Regions from separate parts of the Serratia sp. OS31 genome, predicted to be linked through region 2. Evidence: predicted binding sites of a transcription regulator. Region 2 holds the regulator's gene; the other holds the start of a gene.

Region 1 (5,375 bases), on a different contig from region 2:
ATGGTGATGGCCTGATGCGGGTGATCCAGCGTCAGCACGTGCAGCACGTTGCCAAAGGCATCGGTGGTACACACCGCATCTTCCGGCAGCGTCAACTGCCATGAAATGATGCGCTGGTGTTCCGAATCCTGCGGCGTCAGGCGCAGGTACTGAGTGCTGCGCTGCACCTGCTGGGCATAGGTGTAGTGGGTGTTGTGCTCAATGTTCAGTTTCATTGCGCCTCCAGATAAGTGTGATGGATGCTCTCCGCGATGCCGCCAATCTGGCCGAGAAACGCGTCCAGCCAGTCATTCAGCCCGACCTTGTTCAGGTCTTTCATGCTGCTAAAGCGCAGCTCGGCGTGCAGCGTATGCGCCAGCCGGCGCGGTTGATTGGCACTGTTGCCGCCAATTTGCTCCAGTTGCTGCACCATATCGCCGACGCAGGCCAGCAGGGAGCGGGGGATTTCATTACGCAGGATCATCAGTTCGGCAATGGTGTCCCGACTGAGCTGCTGCTTGTAGATGCTGTGGTAGGCTTCGCGTGCGCTCACTGCCCGCAACAGCGTGTCCATGCGGTAATACTCGCGCACCGGATCGCCGTCGCTGTCCATCAGCGAGTTCTTGACCCCTAACAGACGGGCAGTGCCGTCAGCACGCTCCAGCAGGGTGCCGAGGCGGATAAAGCACATGGCGTCGCTGCGCAGCAAGGTGCCGAACATCGCGCCGCGAAACAGGTGAGAACGTTCCTTCACCCAGTCGAAAAAGCCATCCGCGCCCACCGACCCTATGCCCTGACGGCGGATCAGCTTCATTTCGATCCAGGTGGCGTTGATGCATTCCCAGACCTCGGAAGACAGGCTGCCGCGCACCGCATGGGCGTTGTTCCAGCCCATCTGCAGACAGCTGTAAATACTGCTGTGGTTGCGGCTGTCGAGCGCAAAAAAGCTCACCAGATTGGCCATCGTCAGGTCGGGGTAGGCGGCGGCATACAGCTGCCCGGTACTGGTCAGATTGAGCGGTACCTGCAGATCCTGATCCTCGCTGTCGCGGATCGGCATCATCGACAGCTTGTTGGTGACGTCGAGCACCCGGGCGATGCTTTCCGCCCGCTCCAGGTAGCGGGCCATCCAATAGAGTTCACTGGCAGTTCGGCTCAGCATGCGTCGTCCTCCAACACCCAGGTATCCTTGGTTCCCCCGCCTTGCGACGAGTTGACCACCAGCGAGCCTTGCGCCAGCGCCACGCGCGTCAGGCCGCCGGGCACCAGGCGGATTTCCGCGCCGCTGAGGGCGAACGGCCGCAAATCGATATGTCGCGGCGCCAGGCCGTCGTTGACGAAGGTCGGGCAGGTCGACAGCGCCAGCGTATTTTGCGCAATGTAGTTATGCGGCTTGGCCAGCAGCAGGCTGCGGAAGTGAGCGATTTGGTCCTTGGTCGCCGCCGGGCCGATCAGCATGCCGTAGCCACCGGCGCCGTGCACCTCCTTCACCACCATCTGTTCCAGGTTCGCCAGCACGTACGACAGTTCATTCTTGTGGCGGCATTGCCAGGTAGGCACGTTATTGAGGATCGGCTCTTCCTGCAGGTAGAAACGCACCATGTCCGGCACGTACGGATAAATTGACTTGTCGTCGGCCACGCCGGTGCCGATGGCGTTGGCCAGCACCACGTTGCCGGCACGGTATACCGACAGCAGCCCCGGCACGCCGAGCATCGAATCCGGACGGAACGCCAGCGGATCGAGGAAGGCGTCGTCCACCCGGCGGTAGATCACATCCACCTTGCAAGGCCCGGCGGTGGTGCGCATAAAGACCGCCCCGTCCTTGACGAACAGATCGGCGCTTTCCACCAGTTCAACCCCCATCTGCTGCGCCAGGAAACTGTGTTCGAAGTAGGCGCTGTTGAAGCGGCCCGGCGTCAGCACCACCACGGTGGGATCGTTAATCGGCGAGCTTTCACGCAGGGTTTGCAGCAGGTGCGACGGGTAGCGCTCCACCGGCGCGATGCGTTGCTGAGCGAACAGCTCCGGGTACAGGCGCATCATCATTTTGCGGTTTTCCAGCATATAGGAAACGCCGGACGGGGTGCGCAGGTTGTCTTCCAGCACGTAATACTGGCCGTCACCGTTGCGCACCATATCCACGCCAACAATGTGCGCGTAAATATTGCGGTGCAGATCTACCCCTTGCATGCAGGGTTGATATTGGTCGTTGGCCAGCACCTGCTCCGCCGGAATGATCCCGGCTTTCAGAATGTGTTGTTGATGGTAAATATCGTGCAGAAAGGCGTTAAGCGCCTGGACACGCTGGCGGATACCGCGATCGAGCATCGCCCATTCGCCGGCGGGTATGATGCGCGGTACGCTGTCGAACGGAATCAAACGCTCAGCGCCGTCATCCTCGCCATAAACGTTAAAGGTAATTCCCACCCGGTGAAACAGCAGTGCAGCCTCTTCCCTCTTGCGTTGAACGGCCTTTTGGTCAGCCTGTTGCAGCCAATGCCAGTAAGCCTCGTAGTGACCCCGGTGCTTACCCTCAGCCAGAAGCATCTCATCAAAAAACGGTGAAGCAGACAGATCGATATTTAGCATCATCACCTCGTCGACATTGCAGGCTGTATACAGAACCAGCATAAAATGTGCCAAGGTGATAAAGGGGCGAAAATGGCGCGAAAACGCCGGCTCGCGGCAGGAAATGGCCCGCTTTGGGTGCAACCAAAGCGGACGCTGCCTTAAAACGGGGCAAAACCGCGGCGTGTGTGGGTTGGCTATGAGCAGTGATGGCGCAACTCACCGGGCAAAGGACGCTGGCGGGCCCTGATGACCCGCCCTGGCATTTATACCTGCAATGCTTGCTGCGAAGTGCCGATAGACTGCCGCAGATAATTCAGTAGCATTTGCCGGGTAAACCGCGGTTCTTCGATCCCGCTGTGCCGCAGGAAATGCTGCAGGTTGCTGCAATCCCATTGGTAGGTATTTTGGTAGAGCTGCACTGTCGATTGCCCATTCACCATATTGTCCCTGAACAGGCTGAGCAACGGGTAGAGCGGTGCATTAGCGTCGTGTTCCCACTGTGCTCGCCATTGGTCGAAAGGCAGCTGTCGGAAACGGTGGCCACACTCGCGCTCCAGCAGGCTGAAGAAGGCTTGCAGCGTCAGGTTATTCTGGTGCTGGTGGATCAGGTTGAATTTCTTCCCTAACGCCTGAGGGTTGCGAGTGATATGGGCAATGGATTGGGTCATATAGTCCACCGTCGTCAGGCCCTCGCGCAGGTCTTGCAACACCGGCAGGGTGCCGCTGGTGATACAGGTTTTGACTAGCCGTCCCCACCATTGGTAGCTGGCGCTGACGCCGGTTCGGCTGTGGAAGGTGGCGTACCCCAGACGGAAGGTCATTAGCGGCAAGCCTTGCGATGCCGCCAGATCGGCAATTTTCTCCATTACCCATTTGCTGCGGACGTAGCCGATATCGGTGATCACCGCCGGCAGGTTCTGATCTATGTCGTCACTTTCCAGCATCACCCGTTTGCCGGTATGCAAGTGCCCCCAGCTGTAGACCGAAATCGTCGACATCAACATCAGTGGTTTGGTGCGTCGGTACGCGGCAAAACGAATGATTTCGCGCAGACCCTGCACATTATCGCGTTTCATATAAGAATAGGGCTGGATAAAGTTCACCGCACTCGCCGAATGATAAATGATATCGATCCGCTGGCTGAGTTCACGGAAGTGCTCAGGTGACAGGGCGAAATCGTGTTCGGCCACGTCGCCGGGGATCAGATGGACGCGCGCGTACTGCTCGGCGGATAAAGTAATCTGATAGCGATTCAGGATCTCGTTGAGTCGTTGCTGCGGGGATATCCGGCTGCGCTGCCGCACCAGGCAATACAACTCGGCACGGGTTGTGACGAGCAACTCTGCCAGCAGATGCGCACCGACAAATCCGGTGGCGCCGGTGAGCAAAATGGCTTTGGGGTCGCTGACCTGTCGCACATCATAATCCGGGTTGATGGTGATATCTGCAGGCAGCCAAACGTCGTCTTGCAGAGCACGTACCGGTTCGCTGTCCACCGTCGGCAGTGCATGGCCGCTGCGTTCATCCAGCGCCTGCGACAGACGGTTTATCGTCGGATATTCATAAATATCGCGCACATAGACTTTGACTCCGATTTTGTTATCGATGGCCGTCGCCAGCTTTGCTGCCAGCAGTGAATGGCCGCCGATGTCGAAAAAGTTGTCTTCGGCGCGGATATTCGTCGTCCCCAATACCTGGCTCCAAATAGCGGCAATGATCTCCCGGCTGCCGGTCAGCGTCTCTGCTGTCGGAGACTGATCCGTGCGGGAAAGGGCCAACAGCGCGGCCTTATCGGTTTTACCATTGGCATTGATCGGCATGCGTTCCATCACCAGGAAGCTGGCGGGCAGGAAGTATGAAGGTAACATTTCTTTCAGCTGCTGCTTCACACGTTCGACCAACTCTCCGTCGTCATTGTCAGCCGCCAGAAACGCCACAATCTGTTTGTTTGCAGGATCCTGGGGTTGGATGGCGATAGCGACAGCCGCCTTCACTCCCGCAACCTGCACCATAACGCTTTCTATTTCGCCCAGTTCCACGCGGTTACCGCGGATTTTGATCTGGTCGTCTAGACGCCCAAGATATTGAATGCGTTGATCCGGTAGCCAGCGTGCCCGATCGCCGCTGCGGTAGAGGCGTTTACCGGCAAAATGCACCGGGGTAATAAACTTTTCTGCGGTGAGCTGTGGGTCATTCAGGTAACCACGAGCCAGGCAACGGCCACTGATATAAAGCTCGCCAGCCTGTTGGCCACTCACCGGTTGCAGATGATCGTCGAGAATGAAAATATCGGTGTCTGCCACCGGTCGACCGATAGTCGCGGCCGAGTTTTGTGTTGCACAAGTGACCCGATTCCAAGTGGCGAAGATGGTCGCTTCAGTGGGGCCGTAGTAATCCACCAAGGGGTAACTCACTCCACGGAGATCGATCGGGTTGAGTTTTTCCCCGGCGGTAAACAGGTAGCGCAGCGCCAGGTTTTCTGGCTGTGGCGCTCCGACGATTTCAGCCACCAACACCGTGGGCACGAATGCATGGGTGATCTGGTGGTCTGCGAAGAAGTTGAGCAGGGCAGAGGGCTGCAGTCGGGTCTCTTCTTGCGGCAAATACAGCGTGCCGCCGCTGAGCAATGCTGCCCAGATTTCCCACTGGGCCACATCAAAGCCGATACCGGCTATCAGCGTGGAACGGCTTTCATGGCTCATGGCGAATTTTTGGTTATGCCAGAGAATAATATTCAACAGTGAATGATGTTCAATCATCACTCCCTTGGGCTTGCCGGTAGTGCCAGAGGTGAAAATAATATAAGCCGTTGCATCACTCTT
Region 2 (5,375 bases):
AAGTTGTGCACTTCAGTGTGGCGATCGAGGAATGAGGCGACGGGTTTATCCAGGCCGGTCATCGGGCGAAGTTTAGGGTCCCAGTGTGGGTTCGGCAGGAAACGCACGTCGAACACGTAATCGGCGTCGATCGGGATGCCGTGTTTAAAGCCGAAGGATTCAAACACCATGGTCAGTTCGCGCTCGCGTTTGCCCAGTAAACGGGTACGCAGCATTTCGGCCAGTTCATGCACCGACATTTCCGAGGTGTCGATGATCAGATCGGCCCGTGAACGCAGCGGCTCAAGCAGATCGCTTTCTTCGTCGATGGCGCTTTCCAGCGACAGGTTCTTGCTGGACAGCGGGTGTAAGCGGCGAGTATCACTGTAACGGCGGATCAGTGTGTTACGGTCAGCGTCGAGGAACAGCAACTGCGGCGAAAAGCTGTCCGGCAGTTGGGTCATCGCATATTCAAACACTTCCGGCGATTCCGGCATGTTACGCACGTCGATGCTTACCGCCGCGGAGCTGTTGCGTTCCGCCAGCGTATTGGCAAGCTGCGGCAGCAGTACCACGGGCAGGTTATCAACGCAGTAAAAACCCATGTCTTCCAGCGCCCGCAAGGCGACGGATTTCCCTGAACCGGAACGGCCGCTGACAATCATCAGCACCATGTGGCAACTCCCCCTGGCATCTCGGCGGCGTCTATCGCCACCGTTAGAAACTTTATTATTCCGGCCTGAACCGGAATCCATCATGGCTAAACAGTATCGTTATCCGGGCTGGAAGTCACGCCAGCCGGGCGTTACTCGGTGATGATTTGGTAAAGCTCTTCGTCACTTTGCGCCGCGCGCAGGCGACGGCATACTGTTTTGTCGGCCAGACGCTTGGCGACCAGAGACAGGGTATGCAAATGGGTTTTACATTGGTCGGCCGGCACCAGCAGGGCGAACAGCAGATCGACCGGCTGGTTATCAATGGCGTCGAAGGCGATAGGTTGGTCGAGACGAATAAACACGCCAACGGCCCGCAGTGTGTCCTCTTCCAGTTTGCCATGGGGAATGGCGATACCGTTGCCGATACCGGTGCTGCCCATGCGCTCGCGGGTGAGAACCGCGTCAAACACCACCTGGGGTGACAGGTTGAGCTGTTTGGCGGCCAGTTCGCTAATAATTTCCAAAGCCCGCTTCTTGCTGGTGCAATGTACAGAGCTTCTGGTGCACTCGATATTTAATACCGAGCTTAACTGCATTGTTTCGTTGTTCATCTCATCTTCACTTAAAACCACACCAGCAAGCAGGCTTGTGAGGTGATTTTTCGCCTTGTTTAACCCTGATGGCTTATCGGCGCGTACCCAAACAGGTAACGCGCCGATGGCCGAGGCTACGTTTGAGCCGTACCCGCTGACGGAAACGGCCCAGAATGTCAGTGTTGTTTCAGTTTGTCTTTATGTTTGTTCAATTGACGCGCCAGTTTGTCGATCAGGGTATCAATTGCCGCATACATGTTCTCGTCTTCCGAGGTGGCGTGCAACTCGCCTCCATTCACGTGCACCGTCGCTTCCGCAATCTGCTGCACTTTTTCCACACTAAGCACGACATACACCTGATTTATGCGGTCAAAATACTGTTCGAGTTTGGCGAACTTGGTGTTCACGAACTCACGCAAGGGTTCGGTGATTTCGATGTGGTGTCCGGTAATGTTGAGCTGCATAGTGTCTTCCTTCTCAATAGAGGTCAAACCAACTGTTTACGCTGGTTGGACGGCGGGATGGACAAAGACTCTCGGTACTTGGCGACGGTACGCCGTGCCACGATGATCCCCTGATCGGAGAGCAGGGTGGCCAGCTTGCTGTCGCTGAGCGGTTTGGCGGGGTTTTCCGCCGCAATCAATTTCTTCACCACCGCGCGGATCGCCGTAGAGGAAGCTTCGCCTCCGCTGTCGGTATTCACGTGGCTTGAGAAGAAATACTTCAATTCGAAAATGCCGCGCGGACTGTGCAAAAACTTCTGCGTGGTCACGCGTGAAATTGTCGATTCATGCATCTCCACGGCCTGAGCGATATCCGCCAGCACCATGGGCTTCATAAATTCCGCGCCTTGCTCAAAGAACGCCTGCTGCTGCTCGACGATGCAGCGCGAAACTTTCAGCAGGGTGTCGTTGCGGCTTTCCAGGCTCTTGATCAGCCATTTCGCTTCCTGCAGATTGCTGCGGATGTACTGACCGTCGCTGTCGTTACGCGCAGTGTTGCCCAGTGCGGCATACTGCTGGTTTATCTTCAGCCTTGGGATGCTGTCGCTGTTGAGCTCGACCGTCCACACATCCTGCACTTTGCGTACCAGCACGTCCGGGATCACGTACTCAGATTCGCCGGTGTTGATCGACTGGCCTGGACGCGGATCGAGTGACTGGATCAGCAGCATCGCTTCTTTCAGTGTATCTTCTTTTGAGCGCGTTGTTCGCATCAGGCTGCGAAAGTCGTGGTTCGCCAACAGGTCCAGATGTTCGCTGATGATCAGGCGTGCTTCTGCGAGGTAAGGGGTGTCTTTGGCATACTGGGAAAGCTGGACCAGCAGACAATCGCGCAGGTCGCGCGCCGCGACGCCAACCGGATCAAACCGCTGCACGCGCTTCAATACCGCTTCGACTTCGTCCATTGTCACATTCTCGTCACCGATGCTCTCCAGAATGTCTTCCAGCGGCACGGTGAGATAGCCGGTGTCATCGACGGCGTCGACGATTGAGGTGGCGATGGCGGCATCGGTATCGGAAAACGGCGTCAGATCCACCTGCCACATCAGGTAATCCTGCAGGGTTTGGGTGGTTTCGCCCTGATACACCGGCAGTTCATCGTCACTGTAATCGGTGCGGGTCCCTGACGGAGTGCCGGCGGTATAGATCTCGTCCCAGGTGGCGTCCAGCGGCAGCTCTTCGGGCATGTCCTTTTGCTCCAGCGCCTCCCGGGTGTCCAAACCTTCGGTTTCGGTGGTCTCTTTAGCGTCGATTTCTTCGTGCAAATCGGTTTGTTCAAGCAGTGGATTGCTCTCTAACGCCAGCTGTATCTCCTGCTGGAGCTCAAGCGTGGACAACTGCAGCAGGCGTATGGCCTGCTGGAGCTGGGGGGTCATGGCCAGTTGTTGGCTAAACCTGAGTTGCAAACCTTGCTTCATATTCTTCAGTCTACTTCCGTTAACAGTCGTCCATCAGGACGCGCCGGCACTCAGAGGCGGAATTCTTCGCCCAGATAAACGCGTTTTACCTGCTCATCGGCCAGAATAGCATCAGGCGTGCCGTGAGCAATCAGTTTGCCCTGGCTGACGATATAGGCGCGTTCACACACGTCCAGCGTTTCGCGCACGTTGTGGTCGGTGATCAGCACGCCCAGGCCGCTGTCACGCAAGTGCTCGATAATTTTTTTAATGTCGATAACGGAAATCGGGTCAACCCCGGCGAAGGGTTCATCCAGCAGGATGAATTTCGGGTTAGCCGCCAGCGCACGGGCGATCTCCACGCGGCGACGTTCGCCACCGGACAGCGCCTGGCCCAGGTTGTCGCGCAGGTGGGAGATATGGAACTCTTCCATCAGCTCTACCGCACGGTCCGCCCGCTGTTCGCTGCTGAGATCGTCACGGATCTCCAGCACTGCCATCAGGTTGTCGTAAACGCTCAGACGGCGGAAGATCGAGGCTTCCTGCGGCAGATAGCCGATGCCACGACGCGCACGGGCGTGCAGCGGCAGCAGGCTGATGTCTTCTTCGTCAATCACGATACGCCCGGCGTCACGCTGAACGATACCGACCACCATGTAGAAAGTGGTGGTCTTGCCGGCGCCGTTTGGCCCCAGCAGGCCGACGATTTCGCCGGATTTCACTTTCAGGCTGACGTCTTCAACGACTTTGCGGCCCTTGTAGGCTTTCGCCAGGTTTTCTGCGATGAGTGTAGCCATAAGTGATTAGTTACTCTTGTTTTGCCCGTTTTTGTCTTGCAACTGCGACGGTACCAGAACCGTAGTCACGCGTTTGCCTTTATCGCTAAACGCCTGCATTTGCTGCTGTTGCACCAGGTAGGTGATGCGATCGCCCTTGACGTTGCTGTCGAGCTGTTCCAGATAGGCGTTCCCGGTCAGGGTCACCAACTGAGACGCCACATCGTAACGCACCTTCTGAGCATGGCCTTTCACCGGCTTGCCGCTGTCTTGCATCTGATAGAAGGTGACCGGGTTGCCAAAGGCTTCAATATAAGTTTTGTTCTGATCGCCGCCCGGGCGGGTGACCACGACTTTGTCCGCTTTGATATCGATGGTGCCTTGTTTGATCACCACGTTATCAGTAAAGGTGCTGACGTTGCTCTGCATGTCCAGAGACTGTTTCAGCGAGTCGATGCTCACCGGCTGATTGGAGTCGGACTTCAGCGCCCATGCGGGGGCGCTGGCGGCCAAAATCAAGCTGCCGATTAACAGATTACGGCTTGGTTTGTTGGTTTTGAATTTCATAGTTGGTCTTAACCTTATCAATCAGCTCAGCGGTCTTGGCCCGCAGGTTCCCACGCATTTTCATGCCGTTAGAGGTGAAGTTCGTCCCGTAGAGCGTCACTTCGTCATCCGAAGCCACATCCTGGGTCACCAGGTTCACCTGAGCATTGTCTGTTTTAATTTTTTCCAGCTGCGACGTGGTGGTCAGGCTGTTCACCTCGACGTGGCCGTAAAGATACAGCATCCGGTCTTTAGTCAGTTTGGCGCGGTCGGCGCGAACTGACCAGGTGGCCACCGCGTTTTCATCAAACAGCGTCATCACCGGTTGGGTGAACCAGCTTAATTCATCGGCTGTATAGTACTTCACGTCTTCCGCCACCAGCTTGTAACTCAGCTTGCCGGTCGGATTGTACACTATGGTGACCGTATGCTGGCTCTGATAAGTCGGGTCCTGGCTGTTCACCGGCCCCGGAGCCGTATCATCACTGAAATCCGTCATGTTCCAGCCAATCAGCGCCAGTGCGATCACCGCCAGCAGCACGGTGATCCAAAGTTTGGTTTTACTCATATCGATAGCCCTTTGGCGTCTTCCAGCTTGTTTTGAGCCAAAAGAATAATGTCGCACAGCTCACGTACCGCACCGCGGCCGCCGGCAATGCGGGTAACATAATGGGCCCGTGGCGTCAGCAGCGGGTGCGCATCTGCCACCGCGACCGCCAGGCCAACCTGCGCCATCACCGGCCAGTCGATCAGGTCGTCGCCGATATAGGCGACCTGATCTGCCGTCAGCGACAGTGTATCCAACAGTTCGCGGAAGGCCAAAAGCTTATCGGATTGCCCTTGATAAAGGTGCGTGATGCCGAGCGTTTTAGCCCGGTCTTCCAACAGCTTGGCGGAGCGACCGGTAATGATTGCCACTTCGATA

What was found. Region 2 encodes sigma-54, which starts transcription at its own class of promoters, with help from an activator protein. Its sites were predicted from a motif close to GTTGGCACANNTTTCGCTNT; they were not measured.
Region 1: a site for sigma-54 is predicted at 2,607-2,626, ahead of H5P17_RS01070 (circularly permuted type 2 ATP-grasp protein). Genes of this name have one in related genera too.

Annotation. Positions count from the first base shown of each region.
Region 1 is NZ_JACJFQ010000001.1:231,846-237,220, reverse strand. It holds gene H5P17_RS01080 (transglutaminase family protein) at 1-215, opposite strand, end outside; gene H5P17_RS01075 (alpha-E domain-containing protein) at 212-1,141, opposite strand; gene H5P17_RS01070 (circularly permuted type 2 ATP-grasp protein) at 1,135-2,571, opposite strand; gene H5P17_RS01065 (non-ribosomal peptide synthetase) at 2,817-5,375, opposite strand, start outside.
Region 2 is NZ_JACJFQ010000006.1:124,233-129,607, reverse strand. It holds gene rapZ (RNase adapter RapZ) at 1-653, opposite strand, end outside; gene ptsN (PTS IIA-like nitrogen regulatory protein PtsN) at 785-1,246, opposite strand; gene hpf (ribosome hibernation promoting factor) at 1,405-1,692, opposite strand; gene rpoN (RNA polymerase factor sigma-54) at 1,716-3,149, opposite strand; gene lptB (LPS export ABC transporter ATP-binding protein) at 3,200-3,925, opposite strand; gene lptA (lipopolysaccharide ABC transporter substrate-binding protein LptA) at 3,932-4,471, opposite strand; gene lptC (LPS export ABC transporter periplasmic protein LptC) at 4,440-5,018, opposite strand; gene kdsC (3-deoxy-manno-octulosonate-8-phosphatase KdsC) at 5,015-5,375, opposite strand, start outside.